Regions from separate parts of the Escherichia sp. TC-EC600-tetX4 genome, predicted to be linked through region 2. Evidence: predicted binding sites of a transcription regulator. Region 2 holds the regulator's gene; each other region holds the start of a gene.
What was found. Region 2 encodes CRP, which controls carbon source genes, mostly activating them, when cyclic AMP is high. Its sites were predicted from a motif close to ATGTGANNNNNNTCACAT; they were not measured.
Positions count from the first base shown of each region.

Region 1: a site for CRP is predicted at 3,331-3,348, ahead of rbsD (D-ribose pyranase). Genes of this name have one in related genera too.
Region 3: a site for CRP is predicted at 4,329-4,346, ahead of focA (formate transporter FocA). Genes of this name have one in related genera too.

Region 1 is NZ_CP079924.1:4,547,319-4,555,027, forward strand. Features, by position in the region: gene rbsB (ribose ABC transporter substrate-binding protein RbsB) at 1-321, opposite strand, end outside; gene rbsC (ribose ABC transporter permease) at 346-1,311, opposite strand; gene rbsA (ribose ABC transporter ATP-binding protein RbsA) at 1,316-2,821, opposite strand; gene rbsD (D-ribose pyranase) at 2,829-3,248, opposite strand; gene kup (low affinity potassium transporter Kup) at 3,415-5,283, opposite strand; gene ravA (ATPase RavA) at 5,506-7,002, shown strand; gene viaA (ATPase RavA stimulator ViaA) at 6,996-7,709, shown strand, end outside.
Region 2 is NZ_CP079924.1:391,444-399,152, forward strand. Features, by position in the region: gene ppiA (peptidylprolyl isomerase A) at 1-564, shown strand, start outside; gene KXD89_RS01775 (YhfG family protein) at 669-836, shown strand; gene KXD89_RS01780 (putative adenosine monophosphate-protein transferase Fic) at 826-1,428, shown strand; gene pabA (aminodeoxychorismate synthase component 2) at 1,460-2,023, shown strand; gene argD (bifunctional acetylornithine/succinyldiaminopimelate transaminase) at 2,109-3,329, shown strand; gene KXD89_RS01795 (YccS/YhfK family putative transporter) at 3,396-5,486, opposite strand; gene crp (cAMP-activated global transcriptional regulator CRP) at 5,537-6,169, opposite strand; gene KXD89_RS01805 (OsmC family protein) at 6,471-6,875, shown strand; gene KXD89_RS01810 (phosphoribulokinase) at 6,930-7,709, opposite strand, start outside.
Region 3 is NZ_CP079924.1:2,920,213-2,927,921, forward strand. Features, by position in the region: gene aroA (3-phosphoshikimate 1-carboxyvinyltransferase) at 1-59, opposite strand, end outside; gene serC (3-phosphoserine/phosphohydroxythreonine transaminase) at 130-1,218, opposite strand; gene KXD89_RS14255 (DUF421 domain-containing protein) at 1,417-2,109, opposite strand; gene ycaO (30S ribosomal protein S12 methylthiotransferase accessory factor YcaO) at 2,239-3,999, shown strand; gene focA (formate transporter FocA) at 4,405-5,262, shown strand; gene pflB (formate C-acetyltransferase) at 5,317-7,599, shown strand.

The sequences.
Region 1 (7,709 bases), 440 kb from region 2:
GTTCGCCTGGTTAGCCATCTTCACAGCATTACCCACTGCGTCGGAGTCGGTCGGGTTAATCAGCAGAATTTTTGTGCCGCGAACGGTTAAGTCCTGCACGTTCGCCAGCTCTTTCGCCGGGTTGTTCTGGGAGTCCAGCACCACCAGGTTATAGCCAAGTTTATCCGCCTCTTTCTGCGCGCCATCTTTCAGCGATACAAAGAACGGGTTGTTAAGCGTGGAGACCACCAGCGCGATGGTGTCTTTTGCCATCGCATTCGCACTGACGGTGGCGCTTAGCGCAACAGCGGAAACCAGGGTAGCCAGTTTTTTCATGTTCATATTCAAGATGTCCTGTAGTCGTTATTACTGCTTTTTGTTGTCTACCAGCACCGCCAGCAAAATCACCACCGCTTTGACGATCATCTGGTAATAGGAGGAAACACCTAACAAATTCAATCCATTATTAAGGAAGCCAAGAATTAATGCGCCGATCAACGTCCCAACAATGCGACCTTTTCCGCCCGCCAGACTCGTACCGCCCAGAACCACCGCAGCAATAGCATCCAGCTCATAGCCAGTCCCCGCCGTGGGTTGTGCGGAGGAGAGACGCGCCACTTCAATGATCCCGGCCAGCGATGCCAGCAGACCACAAAGAGAATAGACGATGATTTTGATTTTATTGACGTTGATACCAGAAAGACGCGTTGCCGCTTCGTTGCCGCCCAGCGCGTAGATGTAACGCCCCAGACGCGTGTGATGCAGCATGTACCAGGCCGCGAGGAAGACAATCCCCATGATCCAGACTGGCGTCGGTACGCCCAGCGGACGACCAATACCAAACCAGCCAAACAGATCGGCGTTCTCAGTAAAGCCGGTATTCACTGGGCTACCGTTGGTATAAACCATGGTCACGCCGCGCAGTAAAAGCATCATAACCAGCGTAGCGATAAACGCCTGGACGCGACCTTTCGCTACAATCACCCCGGTTACCGCACCAATTGCGGCACCTAACGCGAGAGCAGCAGCGACAGCCACCAGCGCATTGACTTCAATGCCGACGATAGATGCAGCAACTGCGCCGGTCAGCGCCAACAGAGAACCTACCGATAAGTCGATGCCCGACGTCAGGATCACCAGCGTCATCCCGACCGCCATAATGGCGTTCACTGAGGTTTGCTGGAGAATATTGAATAAGTTATTGATGGTGAAAAAGTTCGGGCTTAACGTCGAGACAATCGCGATCAGCACCAGCAGAGCGATAAGCGATTTCTGCTCCATCAGCCACGCTTTCGTGAAATAACGGCGACCAGAGACAGTCTGGGTTGTCATTTTTTTACTCCTGATTCACGCGATTAAGCTTGCCCACAGCGGCAGCCATTAACACTTCCTGGGTGGCCTGCTCACGAGTAAATTCCCCGCTGAGATGCCCTTCATGCATGACGATGATGCGATCGCTCATGCCTAATACTTCTGGCATCTCCGATGACACCAGAATGATGCTCAAGCCATCGGCTTTGAACTGGTTAATCAGTTGATAGATCTCTTTTTTCGCGCCGACATCTACGCCACGGGTAGGTTCATCAAGGATCAACACTTTGGGGCGTGTCATCAGACCGCGGGCAATCGCCACTTTTTGCTGATTGCCACCGGAAAGCAGACCAATTGCCTGTTCCATCGACGGAGTTTTCACATTAAACAGACGAATGAAATCACTCACAGCCTGCTGTTCATCGGCATGCTTCAAACTGCCGCCAGCGCGGCTGAAGTAGCGCAGCGCTGTCAGCGACATGTTCTCTTTTACTGACATGCCCAACACTAAACCGTCACGTTTACGGTCTTCGGAGATATACACAATGCCGTTTGCCAGGCCATCCTGCGGTGAACGGGTAACGACTTCATGCCCATCCAGGGTGACGTAACCGCTGGTGCGCGGTAGTGCGCCGTAGAGCACTTTCATCAGTTCGGTACGACCTGCGCCCATCAAACCAGAGACGCCAAGAATTTCGCCTTTGCGTAAAGTAAAAGAGACATCGTTAACGCCAGGTCCGCAGAGATTATCGACTTTCAGGCGGATATCTCCCGGCGCTTTGTCCAGGTGCGGATATTGATCTTCCAGCTTGCGACCCACCATCATCTCAATCAGCGAATCTTCGGTCAGTGATGCCACTTCGCGCTCAGCAATAAATTGCCCATCACGAAAAACGGTAACGTCATCGCAAATCTCGAAGATTTCTTTCATGCGGTGGGAGATATAGACAATACCGCGGCCTTGCGATTTCAGCTCGCGGATGACGCGGAACAGGGATTCGGTTTCGGTATCGGTCAGCGCATCGGTCGGTTCATCCATAATGATGACTTTCGACTCAAAGCTCAGCACTTTGGCGATTTCAACCATTTGCTGGTCACCGATGGAAAGATCGCCCACCAGCTTGTCGCTTTTAAAGCGCAGGTTAAGTTTAGCCAGCAATTTATCCGCTTCGGCATACATGGTTTTCCAGTCAATTTTGCCAAAGCGATTAACAAACTCACGACCGAGGAAAATGTTTTCGGCAATGGTCAACTGCGGGATCAGGTTCAGTTCCTGATGGATAATCCCAATCCCGGCTTCCTGGGAAGATTTTGGCCCGGTAAATGTCGTTTCTTTCCCCAGCCATAAAAGCGTACCGGCATCGCGAGTATAGATGCCAGTAAGCACTTTCATCATGGTGGATTTACCCGCGCCGTTTTCGCCCACCAGCGCCATCACGCGGCCCGGATAGACATTTAACGCTGCGCCCGAGAGGGCTTTTACGCCCGGGAAGGCTTTATCGATGCCTTTAAGCTGAAGTAATGCTTCCATGACGGCCTCAGAACGTCACGCCAGCACAGAGAATGATATTCGCATACGGAGAACATTCTCCGCTGCGAATTACCGCCTGACTTTCTGCGGTTTGTTGTTTGAATTGTTCATGCGTGGTGTAACGAATTTCAATGGTATTTCCCTGGTGTTTTTGCAGCTGCTCAAGGTGAGTGAGCAACGTTTCGTGGAGTTGCGGATTATGGTGTTTGATCTCTTCCGCGATAATGGCCGCCTCGACCTGCATTTCATTTGTGACGACGCCCAGCACCTGCATAAAAGAAGGTACACCCTGGGTTAATGCCATATCGATACGCGTTGTACTTTTGGGGATGGGTAAACCAGCATCACACACCACCAGCGTATCGGTATGTCCCAGACGGGAGATCACCGATGAAATATCAGAATTAAGAACGGTGCCTTTTTTCATTTTTTTCTCCATCAGCGAAACGTTTCGCTGACCCACAGTTTAATCCTGACTGAGTTGGGAAAACCATCGTGACGTTACGGAAATGTGATCAACCTCGAAACGTTTTACATGGTGATTAACCATGAAAACAAAAACGCCCCCTTATGAAGAAAGGAGGCGTCTGGCGTTAGATTTCGACCTGAGTACCCAGTTCGATAACCCTGTTTGGCGGGATTTCAAATTGATCTGGTGCACGCAGCGCATTACGTTGCAGCAGCAAGTACAGCTTGCCGCGCAGACGCAAATACCACGGGCGTTTGCCGAGGATCAACGACTCATGCGACATAAAGAAGGAGGTTTCCATCATCCGGCAACTTAATCCTTCCAGACCGCAGCGGTGGAAAACTTCTTCTACGTTTGGCGTTTCTCGCCAACCATAACTTGCCACCACGCGCCAGAAAGTGGGCGACAGTTGTTCAATCTGTACCCGACGGACGTTATGGACATATGGAGCGTCTTCGGTGCGCAGAGTTAACAGAATCACCCGCTCATACAATACCTTGTTATGTTTAAGGTTATGCATCAGCGCAAAGGGAATGACGTTGATTGCACGCGACATATACACCGCGGTCCCGGGCACGCGAACAGGCGGTGATTTCTCCAGCGAAGCAATCATCGCTTCCAGAGAGTTACCATGTTCATGCATCCGCCGCAGCAAGCGGAAACGCTCGCTCTTCCAGGTGGTCATCACGATAAACATCACAGTACCGAGGCTCAATGGCAACCAGCCGCCGGAGAGCAGTTTATCGAGGTTAGCGGTGAACAATGGAATATCGACACAAAGGAAAGCAATCAGGATCAGCGCAACAAAATACTTATTCCAGTGCCAGTTCTGACGTGCCACGGTAGTCGAGAGAATAGACGTCAGCACCATGGTTCCGGTCACCGCAATCCCGTACGCCGCCGCCAGGTTGCTGGAGTGCTCAAAGCTGACAATCACAATCACGACCGCGACATAGAGCATCCAGTTCACAAACGGAATATAGATTTGCCCTGACTCCATTTCGGAGGTGTGAATAATGCGCATCGGCGACAAATATCCCAGACGTACCGCCTGACGCGTCAATGAGAAGACGCCAGAGATAACCGCCTGCGAGGCAATTACCGTCGCCAGTGCGGCGATGATCAGCAGCGGGATCAGCGCCCAGTCCGGTGCCAACAGGAAGAACGGGTTCTTAATCGCTTCCGGGTTCTTTAACAACAGCGCTCCCTGACCGAAGTAATTAAGGGTCAAGGAAGGTAATACGACGGTGAACCACGCCAGGCGAATAGGGAACTTACCAAAGTGCCCCATATCAGCATACAGCGCCTCGACCCCCGTAATCGACAACACCACTGCCCCTAATGCAATAAAAGAAACCGTTTTGTATTCAAGGAAGAAATGCACCGCCCACATTGGATTCAGCGCATGCAGCACTTCCGGGTTAGCAATAATGCTACGTAACCCCAGTCCTGCCAGAATCAAAAACCAGGTCAGCATGATCGGCGCAAACAGCTTACCGACCATAGCCGTGCCATGTTTTTGAATCATAAATAATAAAGTGAGAACGATAATTGAGAGGGGAACTATCCAGGTATCCAGCTGCGGGGCGACGATTTCCAGACCTTCAATGGCTGACATCACCGAAATAGCGGGTGTTATGACGACTTCACCATAGAAAAAGCTGCCGCCGATTAGCCCCATAATCACCAGCATTGATGTGGTTCGCGCCGACGTATTACGCCCGGCAAGCGACATCAACGTCAGGATCCCCCCCTCACCGGCGTTATCTGCCCGCATCACGAAGGTGAGATATTTAATGGAAACCACAAAGATTAGCAGCCAGAAGATCAGCGATAAAAAGCCAAACACGGCATCGCGTTCAACGCCAAAACCAAACTGGCCGGACAAACATTCACGAAGTGTATATAACGGGCTGGTACCAATATCGCCGTAGACAACTCCAATCGCCGCGAGGGTAATCGCGGGCAATGATTGCTTATTATCAGTGCTCATAGACTAGTCTTTCGTTGAAATATGAAATGTGTGCTTAGTCCCTTGGCCCACAAAAAAGCGCACAGTATGCACGATTAACGGCAAAATCGTACTCCTAAATGCGGCCACATTAACCTGGCTCAAAGAAAAATACCCCCCCTTTGAGACTATTTTAGCCACCAGCAAGAAACGTCTATACTCGCAATTTACGCAGAACTTTTGACGAAAGGACGCCACTTCATTATGGCTCACCCTCATTTATTAGCGGAAAGAATTTCCCGCCTGAGCAGTTCGTTGGAAAAGGGGCTTTATGAACGTAGCCACGCCATCCGCTTGTGTTTATTAGCGGCATTAAGTGGTGAAAGTGTGTTCCTCCTTGGCCCGCCAGGTATTGCCAAAAGTTTGATCGCCCGGCGCTTAAAATTCGCCTTTCAGAATGCCCGCGCGTTTGAATATCTGATGACCCGCTTCTCCACGCCGGAAGAAGTTTTTGGTCCCCTTTCTATTCAGGCGCTAAAAGATGAAGGGCGCTATGAACGTTTAACCAGCGGTTACCTGCCGGAAGCAGAAATTGTCTTTCTGGATGAGATCTGGAAAGCGGGCCCGGCAATTCTTAATACCTTGCTCACCGCCATTAACGAGCGCCAGTTCCGCAACGGTGCACACGTAGAAAAAATCCCGATGCGTCTGCTGGTGGCGGCCTCCAACGAGCTGCCGGAAGCAGACAGCAGTCTGGAAGCGTTATATGACCGCATGCTGATTCGTCTGTGGTTAGATAAAGTGCAGGATAAAGCGAATTTCCGCTCCATGCTGACCAGTCAACAGGATGAAAACGACAATCCGGTTCCTGATGCCTTGCAGGTCACAGATGAAGAATATGAACGCTGGCAGAAAGAGATTGGTGAAATTACGCTGCCCGATCATGTATTTGAGCTGATTTTTATGCTGCGCCAGCAACTGGATAAATTACCGGATGCGCCTTATGTCTCGGATCGTCGCTGGAAAAAAGCGATCCGATTATTGCAGGCCAGCGCCTTTTTTAGCGGTCGCAGTGCTGTTGCCCCGGTAGATCTCATTTTGCTGAAAGATTGCCTGTGGTATGACGCGCAAAGCCTGAATTTGATACAACAACAAATTGATGTATTGATGACCGGTCACGCCTGGCAACAGCAAGGGATGTTGACTCGCCTTGGCGCGATTGTGCAACGTCACCTGCAACTCCAGCAGCAACAAAGCGATAAAACAGCCTTAACGGTAATTCGTCTGGGCGGCATTTTCAGCCGTCGTCAGCAGTATCAACTTCCTGTTAACGTTACTGCTTCCACTCTGACTCTACTGCTGCAAAAACCGTTAAAACTGCATGATATGGAAGTGGTTCATATCTCCTTTGAGCGTAGCGCGCTGGAACAGTGGCTGAGCAAAGGTGGTGAAATTCGCGGTAAACTGAACGGTATCGGCTTTGCCCAGAAACTGAATCTGGAAGTTGATAGCGCCCAACATCTTGTCGTTCGCGATGTAAGTTTACAAGGCAGTACGCTGGCACTTCCCGGTTCATCGGCTGAAGGTCTGCCTGGTGAAATAAAACAACAACTGGAAGAGCTTGAAAGCGACTGGCGCAAGCAACACGCTTTATTCAGCGAACAGCAAAAATGTCTGTTTATCCCTGGCGACTGGTTAGGTCGCATTGAAGCCAGCCTACAGGATGTCGGTGCACAGATTCGCCAGGCACAACAATGCTAACGCTGGATACGCTTAATGTGATGCTGGCCGTCAGCGAAGAGGGATTGATCGAAGAGATGATCATCGCACTGCTGGCCTCACCGCAGCTGGCGGTCTTCTTTGAAAAATTCCCACGCCTGAAGGCGGCAATCACTGATGATGTTCCCCGCTGGCGTGAAGCGCTGCGCAGTCGGCTGAAAGATGCCCGAGTCCCGCCGGAACTCACCGAAGAGGTGATGTGCTATCAGCAAAGCCAGCTCCTCTCCACGCCACAGTTTATTGTGCAGCTACCACAGATCCTGGACTTACTGCATCGTCTGAATTCTCCATGGGCAGAACAAGCCCGACAGTTGGTTGATGCTAACAGCACGATCACTTCAGCGTTACACACGCTTTTTCTCCAGCGTTGGCGTTTAAGTCTGATCGTGCAAGCAACGACGTTAAATCAACAGCTATTAGAAGAAGAACGCGAACAACTGTTGAGTGAAGTTCAGGAACGCATGACGCTGAGCGGACAACTTGAACCGATTCTCGCAGATAACAATACTGCAGCTGGTCGTCTGTGGGATATGAGCGCCGGTCAGCTTAAACGTGGCGACTATCAGTTGATTGTGAAATACGGTGAATTTCTTAACGAACAGCCGGAACTGAAACGCCTGGCAGAGCAGCTGGGGCGTTCTCGGGAAGCCAAATCAATACCGCGCAACGATGCGCAGATGGAAACCTTC
Region 2 (7,709 bases):
TCGACCCTGGCGGCGATGGCTGCTGTTTTCGCTCTTTCTGCTCTTTCTCCCGCAGCAATGGCAGCGAAAGGGGACCCGCACGTATTGTTGACAACCTCAGCTGGTAACATCGAACTGGAGCTGGATAAACAAAAAGCGCCAGTGTCTGTGCAAAACTTTGTCGATTATGTGAACAGCGGTTTTTATAACAACACTACCTTTCACCGCGTCATTCCTGGCTTTATGATTCAGGGCGGCGGTTTCACCGAGCAGATGCAGCAGAAAAAACCAAACCCGCCAATCAAAAATGAAGCCGATAACGGCCTGCGCAACACGCGTGGCACCATCGCGATGGCACGTACCGCTGACAAAGACAGCGCCACCAGCCAGTTCTTTATCAACGTTGCCGATAACGCCTTCCTTGACCATGGTCAGCGTGATTTCGGTTACGCGGTATTTGGTAAAGTGGTGAAAGGCATGGACGTTGCCGATAAGATTTCCCAGGTGCCGACTCATGACGTTGGTCCGTACCAGAATGTGCCGTCAAAACCGGTAGTTATCCTTTCCGCTAAAGTCCTGCCGTAATGATTTCTCGCGCGGGCAATCTTGCCCGCGCTTCTGCTCTCCCGGCGTAACCCGGATTTGCCGCTTATACTTGTGGCAAATGGACACGTTCAGGGAGGCATCAAGTGAAGAAACTCACCGATAAGCAAAAGTCCCGTCTCTGGGAGCTTCAGCGTAATCGTAATTTTCAGGCCAGTCGCCGTCTTGAAGGCGTCGAGATGCCTTTAGTCACTCTTACTGCCGCAGAGGCTTTAGCGCGCCTTGAAGAGCTGAGGAGTCACTATGAGCGATAAATTCGGCGAAGGGCGCGATCCGTATCTTTATCCAGGCCTTGATATCATGCGTAACCGGCTGAACATCCGCCAGCAGCAGCGGCTGGAACAGGCCGCTTACGAAATGACGGCGCTGCGTGCTGCGACCATTGAGCTTGGTCCGCTGGTGCGCGGTTTACCGCATTTGCGAACTATCCATCGCCAGCTGTATCAGGATATTTTCGACTGGGCAGGGCAACTGCGTGAAGTTGATATTTATCAGGGTGATACGCCGTTCTGCCACTTTGCTTATATCGAAAAAGAGGGCAATGCCCTGATGCAGGATCTGGAGGAAGAAGGTTATCTGGTTGGCCTGGAGAAAGCGAAGTTCGTCGAGCGGCTGGCGCATTACTATTGTGAAATCAACGTGCTGCATCCCTTCCGGGTGGGAAGTGGTCTGGCACAGCGGATCTTCTTCGAGCAACTGGCGATTCATGCCGGATATCAACTGAGCTGGCAGGGTATCGAAAAAGAGGCCTGGAATCAGGCAAATCAGAGTGGGGCAATGGGGGATCTCACCGCACTGCAGATGATATTTAGCAAAGTGGTAAGCGAAGCCGGGGAATCTGAGTAAAATAGCGCGGTTCTTTTGTACCGGAGCCGCCATGATCCTGCTTATAGATAACTACGATTCTTTTACCTGGAACCTCTACCAGTACTTTTGTGAACTGGGGGCGGATGTGCTGGTTAAGCGCAACGATGCGTTGACGCTGGCGGATATCGACGCCCTTAAACCACAAAAAATTGTCATCTCACCTGGCCCCTGTACGCCAGATGAAGCCGGGATCTCCCTTGACGTTATTCGCCACTATGCCGGGCGCTTGCCGATTCTTGGCGTCTGCCTCGGTCATCAGGCAATGGCGCAGGCATTTGGCGGTAAAGTTGTGCGCGCCGCAAAGGTCATGCACGGCAAAACCTCGCCGATTACACATAACGGTGAGGGCGTATTTCGGGGGCTGGCAAATCCACTTACCGTGACACGCTACCATTCGCTGGTGGTGGAACCTGACTCATTACCAGCGTGCTTTGACGTGACGGCCTGGAGCGAAACCCGAGAGATTATGGGGATTCGCCATCGCCAGTGGGATCTGGAAGGTGTGCAGTTCCATCCAGAAAGTATTCTTAGCGAACAAGGACATCAACTGCTGGCTAATTTCCTGCATCGCTGATTTCTGATTGCCATTTAGTGATTTTTTATGCATATTTTGTGGTTATAATTTCACATTTGTTTATGCGTAACAGGGTGATCATGAGATGGCAATTGAACAAACAGCAATTACACGCGCGACTTTCGATGAAGTGATCCTGCCGATTTATGCTCCGGCAGAGTTTATTCCGGTAAAAGGTCAGGGCAGCCGAATCTGGGATCAGCAAGGCAAGGAGTATGTCGATTTCGCGGGTGGCATTGCAGTTACGGCGTTGGGCCATTGCCATCCTGCGCTGGTGAACGCGTTAAAAACCCAGGGCGAAACTCTGTGGCATATCAGTAACGTTTTCACCAATGAACCGGCGCTGCGTCTTGGGCGTAAACTGATTGAGGCAACGTTTGCCGAACGCGTGGTGTTTATGAACTCCGGCACGGAAGCTAACGAAACCGCCTTTAAACTGGCACGCCATTACGCCTGTGTGCGTCATAGCCCGTTCAAAACCAAAATTATTGCCTTCCATAACGCTTTTCATGGTCGCTCGCTGTTTACCGTTTCGGTGGGTGGGCAGCCAAAATATTCCGACGGCTTTGGGCCGAAACCGGCAGACATCATCCACGTTCCCTTTAACGATCTCCATGCAGTGAAAGCGGTGATGGATGATCACACCTGTGCGGTGGTGGTTGAGCCGATCCAGGGCGAGGGCGGTGTGACGGCAGCGACGCCAGAGTTTTTGCAGGGCTTGCGCGAGCTGTGCGATCAACATCAGGCATTATTGGTGTTTGATGAAGTGCAGTGCGGGATGGGGCGGACCGGCGATTTGTTTGCTTACATGCACTACGGCGTTACGCCGGATATTCTGACCTCTGCGAAAGCGTTAGGCGGCGGCTTCCCGATTAGCGCCATGCTGACCACGGCGGAAATTGCTTCTGCGTTTCATCCTGGTTCTCACGGTTCCACCTACGGCGGTAATCCTCTGGCCTGTGCAGTAGCGGGGGCGGCGTTTGATATCATCAATACCCCTGAAGTGCTGGAAGGCATTCAGGCGAAACGCCAGCGTTTTGTTGACCATCTGCAGAAGATCGATCAGCAGTACGATGTATTTAGCGATATTCGCGGTATGGGGCTGTTGATTGGCGCAGAGCTGAAACCACAGTACAAAGGTCGGGCGCGTGATTTCCTGTATGCGGGCGCAGAGGCTGGCGTAATGGTGCTGAATGCCGGACCGGATGTGATGCGTTTTGCACCGTCGCTGGTGGTGGAAGATGCGGATATCGATGAAGGGATGCAACGTTTCGCCCACGCGGTGGCGAAGGTGGTTGGGGCGTAAATACGAAGCATCAGGCAAAAGATGTCGGATGCGGCGTGAATGCCTTATCCGATGGTTTAGCCTGCATTACGCCTTCGAATCCCGCAACTTGCGACTCAGCCAAATCCCGTGATGCGGTCGCTGACGCCATGCCATCGACGAAATGGTGTGCATGGTGTTCAGATGACCAATAACCCGCTGTAAATGCTGCTCCAGCGTACCTGCCGCGCCTTCGTGCGGCTGCATCTCCGGCGCATCCATGATATTGGCATCGCCAGAACTACCCGGTTCGTCATACTCCAGTCGCTGCTGACAACGCTGAATGGCGATTTCACAAGACTGTAAATACTCTTGTGCCAGTTCAGGTGGCAATGCCCGGTGTTCCCGCGCCAGCGTGGTCATGGCATTAATATGCTCAACAATAAACTGGCTGTGCGTTACCCACAGTTTCATATCTGCCAGATAATGGCTGTTAAACGCCGGTTCCTGCATCGCCTGATTCAATGAGTTATACAGAGTGTTATGTGCCTGATTTACCCGCATTCGCTGCCAGGCCAGTGGCGTAGGTTGCGGATCCTCGCTAAGAATCAAGCGAATCGCTTCCTGATAGGCTTCTAAAGCATCATGGGCGTTTTTACGCAATAACCCGCTCTGCCACTGCGGCCACAGCCAGACAGTACCGCCGAAAGCAATTAAACAACCAATAATGGTATCGATAAGACGCGGAAGGATGTATTGCTCGCCGTTCAACCACAATAGTTGCAGGGTATACACTGCGGTAATAGTAAAACCGACCGTCGCCCAGCCGTAGTTTTTGCGCAATATCAGGTAGCTGGCGAGGGTGGTAATCAGCATCAACGTCAGGGTGTAACCTTCGGGAATTTTAAAGTGCAGCGCCACGCCCGCAATGATTAACCCGACCACGGTTCCCACGGAGCGATTCACAATCCTCAGACGGGTTGCGCCATAGCCATTTTGTGTCACCAGCAATACCGTCATCAGGATCCAGTACGACTTCGGCAGATGCAGCGCGGTGCCCATCAGGCTGGCAACGCTTAACATCACACTGAGTCGTCCGGCATTGCGTAGCGCCGGAGACTTTAGTGACAGATAACTTTTCAGCGCCGGAAGTAATGGCATTCGCCGCTGTTTATCGGCCAGTAAGTCACGGGCATAGAGCGGTTTTTGGGTGCGCAGCACGCGGGCGATGCGGCTGAAATGCCAGTAGCAGAATTGCCCAACCGGATTATCCGGATGCTGGCGGGCGATTTTTTCCAGTGCGCCAATTTGCTTTTCCATCGTAAAACGCGTTGGCAGGCGATGGTAAAGAATGTCATCAGCCAGCACGCGCAGGCGAGCGGCGACGGTTTGCGCATTCCAGCGGATAACTTCTTCCGCATGGCTACGCTCGACCAGCTTTTGCACCTCTTCCGGCTGATGCAAACTGACCGAAATATGTTCCTGTAAATCCAGCGCCTCCTGGAAAATACGCAGCATCCGCTTGTAGTCAGTATTATTTTGCGCGGAAAGCATATGCATTTGCTGATAGCACTGGGTAATTAGATCGACCGCTTTTTGCTGGCGCACCAGCAGCGGCGGCAGCGCTTTTTCAGGGTCGGTGTGCTGGGTAAGCAGGCTGTATTTGGCTTCACAATAATCTGCCAGTTCACGGTACAGCAGACTTAGTGACTCGCGCAGCGGTTGTTCGCGCCAGATCCAGAACCAAAACCAGTTAAACAATCCGTACCAGAGAGTGCCCAACGCATAGATGAGCAACGGTTCCCAGACCGGCATGTATCCCGCCAAACTGAGGGTAAAAATGGCGGCGAGCAGCGATGCAGGAAGCAATTTTGCGTGCAATGGCCCCAGCTCAGCAGTGACGCCAAGTACCAGCGTTAATCCGGTCAGCAAAAAGGGCAGGGGAACATCTTTTGCCAGTAGTAGCTGTGTCAGCAAGCTACAGGTGGCAAACAGCGACGCACCAATGATTAAGCGTTTGAAAAAACGTTTATGAGGCGTATCAAGGCCCGCAATATTGCAACAGGCAGGAACGAGGGAGAAGAGCAGACCGAATCGTAATTCGCCAAGCATTAACCCAACGGCCACGGGCAAACATAGCACCAGCGTTTGTCGAAGTGCATAGTTGATATCGGGGTGATAAATCAGTCTGCGCCACATCGGGGGAAACAAAATGGCGCGCTACCAGGTAACGCGCCACTCCGACGGGATTAACGAGTGCCGTAAACGACGATGGTTTTACCGTGTGCGGAGATCAGGTTCTGATCTTCCAGCATCTTCAGAATGCGTCCCACGGTTTCACGAGAACAGCCGACAATCTGACCAATTTCCTGACGGGTAATTTTGATTTGCATACCGTCCGGGTGAGTCATAGCGTCTGGTTGTTTTGCCAGATTCAGCAGAGTCTGTGCAATGCGGCCCGTCACGTCGAGGAACGCCAGGTTGCCCACTTTCTCTGAAGTGACTTGCAGACGACGCGCCATCTGTGCAGACAAACGCATCAGAATGTCCGGGTTTACCTGAATCAATTGGCGAAATTTTTTGTACGAAATTTCAGCCACTTCACAGGCGGTTTTCGCACGTACCCATGCGCTACGTTCCTGGCCCTCTTCAAACAGGCCCAGTTCGCCAATAAAATCACCCTGATTCAGATAGGAGAGGATCATTTCTTTACCCTCTTCGTCTTTGATCAGCACTGCCACAGAGCCTTTAACGATGTAGTACAGCGTTTCCGCTTTTTCACCCTGGTGAATAAGCGTGCTCTTGGATGGGTACTTATGAATGTGGCAATGAGACAAGAACCATTCGAGAGTCGGGTCTGTTTGCGGTTTGCCAAGCACCATGCGCGGTTATCCTCTGTTATAAGCTTTCTCCAGAGCCAGATAACGCCGCTGTCTCTGGATTGCCGAAATATGCTTCCCGCTACCTGGGAAGGGGCTATCAACTGTACTGCACGGTAATGTGACGTCCTTTGCATACATGCAGTACATCAATGTATTACTGTAGCATCCTGACTGTTTTAGCATAGCTTTCGCTTTGTGTCTCCTGGTGTCTCGCTTCAGCATGACCCAGGTCGCCTTCCGTTGCGCGATTTGGTTAGTACGCGTACTCTGTCAGGAAAATTGACGCAGTGGAGTAGCAAAAATGCAAGCGCGAGTGAAGTGGGTCGAAGGGTTAACTTTTCTGGGCGAATCCGCCTCTGGTCATCAGATTTTAATGGACGGCAACTCAGGCGATAAAGCACCAAGTCCGATGGAAATGGTGTTGATGGCGGCGGGTGGTTGCAGTGCCATCGATGTGGTTTCGATCCTGCAAAAAGGGCGTCAGGATGTGGTCGATTGTGAAGTAAAATTGACCTCTGAACGCCGCGAAGAGGCACCACGCCTGTTTACGCACATTAATCTGCATTTTATCGTCACCGGTCGCGACCTGAAAGACGCAGCGGTTGCGCGTGCGGTTGATCTCTCTGCCGAGAAATATTGTTCAGTGGCGTTGATGCTGGAAAAAGCGGTGAATATTACTCACTCGTATGAAGTGGTTGCCGCGTGACTTAACTATCCCGTTGTGAAGCCGGATAGTATTTTATCCGGCGTAATAGCAGAGTTACTCGATTTTCTTTCCTTCCATCAATCGTTGCACCAGCGGCAGCATAATTAATTCCATTGCCAGACCCATTTTGCCGCCCGGTACCACTAACGTATTGATGTGGGAAATGAATGAGCCTTGCAACATCGCCAGCAGCCAGGGGAAATCGATCCCTTCCAGATTACGAAAATGGATCACCACAAAGCTTTCATCGAGCGACGGGATACCTTTTGCCGCGAACGGGTTTGAAGTGTCGACGGTGGGAACGCGCTGGAAGTTAAGATGGGTGCGGGAAAACTGCGGTGTGATGTAGTTGATATAGTCTTCCATTGAACGCACTACTGAGTCCATCACTGCTTCTCGTGAGTGCCCGCGCTCGCTGGTGTCGCGGATCAGTTTTTGAATCCACTCAAGGTTAACGATAGGCACCACGCCGACCAGTAAGTCCACATGCTGCGCAACGTTATGCTGTGGCGTGACTACGCCGCCGTGTAAACCTTCATAAAACAGTACATCAGTGGGTTCCGGTAAAGGTTGCCAGGGGGTGAATGTCCCCGGTACCTGATTCCACGGTACGGCTTCGTCGTAGGTATGCAGATATTTGCGAGATTTCCCTTTGCCGCTCTGACCGTATTCAATGAAGGTTTGTTCCAGCAGGCCGAAGTCGTTAGCCTCGGGGCCGAAGTAGCTGATATGCCGCCCGGCGTCGCGCGCTTTGCGGATCGCCATGTCCATTTCCGGGCGGGTGTAACGGTGAAAACTGTCGCCTTCCACCTCAGCTGCATGCAGATTTAACTG
Region 3 (7,709 bases), 2.1 Mb from region 2:
CCGGGCAGATTAATAGTGCCATCGACACGAGCGATGGGTTGTAACGTCAGGGATTCCATGAACTCAACTCTCTACAACAGAAATAAAAACCCCACAGGCTGGCTGTGGGGATTAAGCAAAATTTCGGCATTAACCGTGACGGCGTTCGAACTCAACCATGAAGTCTGTCAGCGCTTTAACGCCTTCCAGCGGCATGGCGTTATAAATAGAAGCGCGCATTCCGCCGACCACACGGTGACCTTTCAGTGCATGAAGGCCAGCAGCAAAAGACTCTTCAAGGAACAATTTGTCAAGCGCACTGTCCGCCAACTGGAACGGCACGTTCATCCGCGAACGGTTAGCTTTCGCCACGTCATTGCGGTAGAAATCGCTGTTATCAATCACCCCATATAGCAGTTCTGCTTTTTGCTGATTGATTTTATCCATTTCAGCTACACCGCCGTTCGCTTTCAGCCATTTAAAGACCAGACCAGATAGATACCAGGCAAATGTCGGCGGCGTGTTAAACATGGAGCCGTTATCGTTGAGGATGGAATAATCCAGAATCGACGGACACGCGATATTCGCTTTGCCCAGCAAATCTTCACGAACGATGACGATTGTCAGGCCAGCCGGGCCGATATTTTTCTGCGCGCCAGCGTAAATTACACCATAACGGCTGACGTCAATCGGACGGGAAAGAATGGTTGAAGAGAAGTCAGCGGCGACCACCACATCTGCGCCGAAGTCTGGCGTTTCGTCGATGGCGATACCATCGATGGTTTCATTCGGGCAATAATGCATATAAGCAGCATTATCAGAGAGTTGCCATTCACGCATTGGCTTAACCGCGCGCAGACCATCAACAGTCACTTTGGCGTCAAAGACATTAGGCGTGCAGTATTTTTTCGCTTCTTTAATGGCACTTGCCGCCCAGTAACCGGCATCAACATAATCTGCGGTGGTTTTATCACCGAGAATATTCAGCGGTACCGCAGCAAACTGACCGCGACCACCGCCATGGCAGAATAATACCTTGTAGTTGGAGGGGACATTAAGAAGATCGCGAAAATCCTTCTCGGCTTCCTCTGCAACCTGAATGAACTCTTTGCCACGGTGACTCACTTCCATCACCGACGTACCAAGACCGTTCCAGTCGCGCAGTTCCTGTTGAGCCTGTTTAAGCACCTCTGCCGGTAGCATTGCCGGACCAGAACTAAAATTGAAGATTTGAGCCATTTCCCCTCACCACGTTGCGTTGCTATTAACCCGCGGTCAATCGATTGCGACCACAGGTAATACATTATTCCTGTGGCTATCGGTTTTATCATTCAGTGACACACATCGCAATGAGTAAAACCGTTGAGGGCAAAAATGTGGCTTGCATCACACAAAAGAATCTCTCGGATTATTAGCAAAAAGCCGATGTTTTTACTGTCAGGTCACCCGTTTTGCCCGACTTGCCTTCGTCCATTCTGGATTTGCACAGCGCGGACATAATTGTTTTTCCCCCGCTTTCATATGAATGATTTCACTACAACGAATACAGGCATAGTCCGCCGACTCCGGCACCACTTTGTAACGCTGCGTACAATCACTGGGTAAAATAAGTAAACCCGGTTTCACCTTGTCATCTTCAAAGAAATAGACACTGATTTGCCCGTTGGTTTCGAGAATCGCCAGACGTACCTGCCCCAGCTGCTCCACGCCACGCAATCGTAGCTCCATAAAGAACTCAAATTCCGTCATGTTGGAGTTATTGAGTTTCGACCAGGCCAGCTCGCCATCTTCAATAATGACAACTGGCTTGCCTTCCAGAAGATCTTCCAGTTTTTCACTGTGCGCCATCAACCACATTACCAGGCGGTATAACAACGCCAGAGTAATAAAGACGATAAGTACCGGGACCATCGGCACATCATCATAAAACGCCACATCTCCCGCCGCTGATCCCAGCGTCAGAATGATTAAAACTTCAAACAGCGACATCTGCCGCACACCGCGTCTTCCGGTCATTTTGAGGAACAAAAAGACCAGTACAAAGGTATAAAGACTACGTAGTGCAACTTCGCCAAGGAAATCAAAAGGCACTTTATCAAATGCCATACGGTGGAGATCGAACGCCTTCATTTTTATGCTCTTAACGTGGTTTATCCGCTAAAAGCATAGTCAACAGTTCATCGGCATGGCGGCGGTGATAGCGCCTTTGAGATAAAACCCGTATTATTGCGCGCTTTCCGTACGACTAAAGTGATTTTCATGACGCAAACATTTATCCCCGGCAAAGATGCCGCTCTGGAAGATTCCATCGCTCGCTTCCAGCAAAAACTTTCAGACCTCGGCTTTCAGATTGAAGAGGCCTCCTGGCTGAATCCCGTGCCTAACGTCTGGTCTGTACATATTCGCGACAAAGAGTGCGCACTGTGTTTTACCAACGGTAAAGGCGCAACCAAGAAAGCGGCGCTGGCTTCTGCACTCGGTGAATATTTCGAGCGTCTCTCAACCAACTACTTTTTTGCGGACTTCTGGCTGGGCGAAACCATCGCCAACGGTCCGTTCGTGCATTATCCCAACGAAAAATGGTTCCCACTGACCGAAAATGACGATGTGCCAGAAGGGCTGCTCGATGACCGTCTGCGCGCGTTTTATGATCCGGAGAATGAACTGACCGGCAGCATGCTGATTGACCTACAATCCGGTAACGAAGATCGTGGTATTTGCGGCCTGCCGTTTACGCGTCAGTCCGACAATCAGACCGTTTATATTCCGATGAATTTCATTGGTAACCTGTACGTCTCCAACGGTATGTCCGCAGGTAATACCCGCAACGAAGCACGCGTTCAGGGATTGTCTGAAGTTTTCGAACGCTACGTGAAAAACCGCATTATTGCTGAAAGCATCAGCCTGCCAGAGATCCCGGCAGACGTGCTGGCGCGTTACCCAGCAGTAGTTGAAGCCATCGAAACGCTGGAAGCGGAGGGTTTCCCAATCTTCGCTTATGACGGTTCGCTTGGCGGCCAGTATCCGGTGATTTGCGTGGTACTGTTCAATCCTGCTAACGGTACCTGCTTTGCCTCTTTCGGTGCGCATCCTGATTTTGGCGTAGCACTGGAACGTACCGTGACCGAGCTGCTGCAAGGTCGTGGCCTGAAAGATTTGGATGTGTTTACTCCGCCAACCTTCGATGATGAAGAAGTCGCTGAACATACCAACCTCGAAACGCACTTTATCGATTCCAGCGGTTTAATCTCCTGGGACCTGTTCAAGCAGGATGCCGATTATCCGTTTGTGGACTGGAATTTCTCCGGCACCACGGAAGAAGAGTTCGCCACACTGATGGCTATCTTCAACAAAGAAGATAAAGAAGTTTATATTGCCGATTACGAGCATCTGGGCGTTTATGCTTGCCGTATTATCGTGCCTGGCATGTCCGATATTTATCCGGCTGAAGATCTGTGGCTCGCGAATAACAGTATGGGCAGCCATTTACGTGAAACGATTCTTTCGCTACCAGGCAGCGAGTGGGAAAAAGAAGATTACCTGAACCTCATCGAGCAACTGGATGAAGAAGGTTTTGATGACTTTACCCGCGTGCGTGAGCTGTTGGGTCTGGCGACCGGGTCGGATAACGGTTGGTACACCCTGCGTATCGGTGAATTAAAAGCCATGCTGGCGCTGGCTGGTGGCGATCTGGAACAGGCTCTGGTCTGGACCGAATGGACGATGGAGTTTAACTCATCAGTATTTAGTCCGGAACGCGCCAACTATTATCGCTGCCTGCAAACGTTGTTATTACTGGCACAGGAAGAAGATCGCCAGCCGCTGCAATATCTGAATGCGTTTGTTCGCATGTACGGCGCAGATGCCGTAGAAGCCGCCAGTGCGGCAATGAGCGGCGAAGCGGCGTTTTACGGCCTGCAACCGGTAGATAGCGATCTGCACGCGTTTGCTGCACATCAGTCGTTGTTGAAGGCCTACGAAAAGCTGCAGCGCGCCAAAGCAGCATTCTGGGCAAAATAAAATCAAATAGCCTACGCAATGTAGGCTTAATGATTAGTCTGAGTTATATTACGGGGCGTTTTTTTAATGCCCCGCTTTACATATATTTGCATTAATAAAATAATTGTAATTATAAGGTTAAATATCGGTAATTTGTATTTAATAAATACGATCGATATTGTTACTTTATTCGCCTGATGCTCCCTTTTAATTAACTGTTTTAGCGGAGGATGCGGAAAAAATTCAACTCATTTGTTAATTTTTAAAATTTATTTTTATTTGGATAATCAAATATTTACTCCGTATTTGCATAAAAACCATGCGAGTTACGGGCCTATAAGCCAGGCGAGATATGATCTATATCAATTTCTCATCTATAATGCTTTGTTAGTATCTCGTCGCCGACTTAATAAAGAGAGAGTTAGTGTGAAAGCTGACAACCCTTTTGATCTTTTACTTCCTGCTGCAATGGCCAAAGTGGCCGAAGAGGCGGGTGTCTATAAAGCAACGAAACATCCGCTTAAGACTTTCTATCTGGCGATTACCGCCGGTGTTTTCATCTCAATCGCATTCGTCTTCTATATCACAGCAACCACTGGCACAGGCACAATGCCCTTCGGCATGGCAAAACTGGTTGGCGGCATTTGCTTCTCTCTGGGGCTGATTCTTTGTGTTGTCTGCGGAGCCGATCTCTTTACTTCCACCGTGTTGATTGTTGTTGCTAAGGCGAGTGGGCGCATCACCTGGGGTCAGTTGGCGAAAAACTGGCTAAATGTCTATTTTGGCAACCTGGTCGGCGCACTGCTGTTTGTACTTTTAATGTGGCTTTCCGGCGAGTATATGACCGCAAATGGTCAATGGGGACTAAACGTCCTACAAACCGCCGACCACAAAGTGCACCATACTTTTATTGAGGCCGTCTGTCTTGGTATCCTGGCAAACCTGATGGTATGTCTGGCAGTATGGATGAGTTATTCTGGCCGCAGCCTGATGGACAAAGCGTTCATTATGGTGCTGCCGGTCGCGATGTTTGTTGCCAGCGGTTTTGAGCACAGTATCGCAAACATGTTTATGATCCCGATGGGTATTGTAATCCGCGACTTCGCATCCCCGGAATTTTGGACCGCAGTCGGTTCTGCACCGGAAAATTTTTCTCACCTGACCGTGATGAATTTCATCACTGATAACCTGATTCCGGTTACGATCGGCAACATTATCGGTGGTGGTTTGTTGGTTGGGTTGACATACTGGGTCATTTACCTGCGTGAAAACGACCACCATTAATGGTTGTCGAAGTACGCAGTAAATAAAAAATCCACTTAAGAAGGTAGGTGTTACATGTCCGAGCTTAATGAAAAGTTAGCCACAGCCTGGGAAGGTTTTACCAAAGGTGACTGGCAGAATGAAGTAAACGTCCGTGACTTCATTCAGAAAAACTACACTCCGTACGAGGGTGACGAGTCCTTCCTGGCTGGCGCTACTGAAGCGACCACCACCCTGTGGGACAAAGTAATGGAAGGCGTTAAACTGGAAAACCGCACTCACGCGCCAGTTGACTTTGACACCGCTGTTGCTTCCACCATCACCTCTCACGACGCTGGCTACATCAACAAGCAGCTTGAGAAAATCGTTGGTCTGCAGACTGAAGCTCCGCTGAAACGTGCTCTTATCCCGTTCGGTGGTATCAAAATGATCGAAGGTTCCTGCAAAGCGTACAACCGCGAACTGGATCCGATGATCAAAAAAATCTTCACTGAATACCGTAAAACTCACAACCAGGGCGTGTTCGACGTTTACACTCCGGACATCCTGCGTTGCCGTAAATCTGGTGTTCTGACCGGTCTGCCAGATGCATATGGCCGTGGCCGTATCATCGGTGACTACCGTCGCGTTGCGCTGTACGGTATCGACTACCTGATGAAAGACAAACTGGCACAGTTCACTTCTCTGCAGGCTGATCTGGAAAACGGCGTAAACCTGGAACAGACTATCCGTCTGCGCGAAGAAATCGCTGAACAGCACCGCGCTCTGGGTCAGATGAAAGAAATGGCTGCGAAATACGGCTACGACATCTCTGGTCCGGCTACCAACGCTCAGGAAGCTATCCAGTGGACTTACTTCGGCTACCTGGCTGCTGTTAAGTCTCAGAACGGTGCTGCAATGTCCTTCGGTCGTACCTCCACCTTCCTGGATGTGTACATCGAACGTGACCTGAAAGCTGGCAAGATCACCGAACAAGAAGCGCAGGAAATGGTTGACCACCTGGTCATGAAACTGCGTATGGTTCGCTTCCTGCGTACTCCGGAATACGATGAACTGTTCTCTGGCGACCCGATCTGGGCAACCGAATCTATCGGTGGTATGGGCCTCGACGGTCGTACCCTGGTTACCAAAAACAGCTTCCGTTTCCTGAACACCCTGTACACCATGGGTCCGTCTCCGGAACCGAACATGACCATTCTGTGGTCTGAAAAACTGCCGCTGAACTTCAAGAAATTCGCCGCTAAAGTGTCCATCGACACCTCTTCTCTGCAGTATGAGAACGATGACCTGATGCGTCCGGACTTCAACAACGATGACTACGCTATTGCTTGCTGCGTAAGCCCGATGATCGTTGGTAAACAAATGCAGTTCTTCGGTGCGCGTGCAAACCTGGCGAAAACCATGCTGTACGCAATCAACGGCGGCGTTGACGAAAAACTGAAAATGCAGGTTGGTCCGAAGTCTGAACCGATCAAAGGCGATGTCCTGAACTATGATGAAGTGATGGAGCGCATGGATCACTTCATGGACTGGCTGGCTAAACAGTACATCACTGCACTGAACATCATCCACTACATGCACGACAAGTACAGCTACGAAGCCTCTCTGATGGCGCTGCACGACCGTGACGTTATCCGCACCATGGCGTGTGGTATCGCTGGTCTGTCCGTTGCTGCTGACTCCCTGTCTGCAATCAAATATGCGAAAGTTAAACCGATTCGTGACGAAGACGGTCTGGCTATCGACTTCGAAATCGAAGGCGAATACCCGCAGTTTGGTAACAATGATCCGCGTGTAGATGACCTGGCTGTTGACCTGGTAGAACGTTTCATGAAGAAAATTCAGAAACTGCACACCTACCGTGACGCTATCCCGACTCAGTCTGTTCTGACCATCACTTCTAACGTTGTGTATGGTAAGAAAACGGGTAACACCCCAGACGGTCGTCGTGCTGGCGCGCCGTTCGGACCGGGTGCTAACCCGATGCACGGTCGTGACCAGAAAGGTGCAGTAGCCTCTCTGACTTCCGTTGCTAAACTGCCGTTTGCTTACGCTAAAGATGGTATCTCCTACACCTTCTCTATCGTTCCGAACGCACTGGGTAAAGACGACGAAGTTCGTAAGACCAACCTGGCTGGTCTGATGGATGGTTACTTCCACCACGAAGCATCCATCGAAGGTGGTCAGCACCTGAACGTTAACGTGATGAACCGTGAAATGCTGCTCGACGCGATGGAAAACCCGGAAAAATATCCGCAGCTGACCATCCGTGTATCTGGCTACGCAGTACGTTTCAACTCGCTGACTAAAGAACAGCAGCAGGACGTTATTACTCGTACCTTCACTCAATCTATGTAATTAGATTTGACTGAAATCGTACAGTAAAAAGCGTACAATAAAGGCTCCACGAAAGTGGGGCCTTTTTTAGCGCGAGAGCCTTTTTTGTCAGCTATCTATACTTTAAGGTG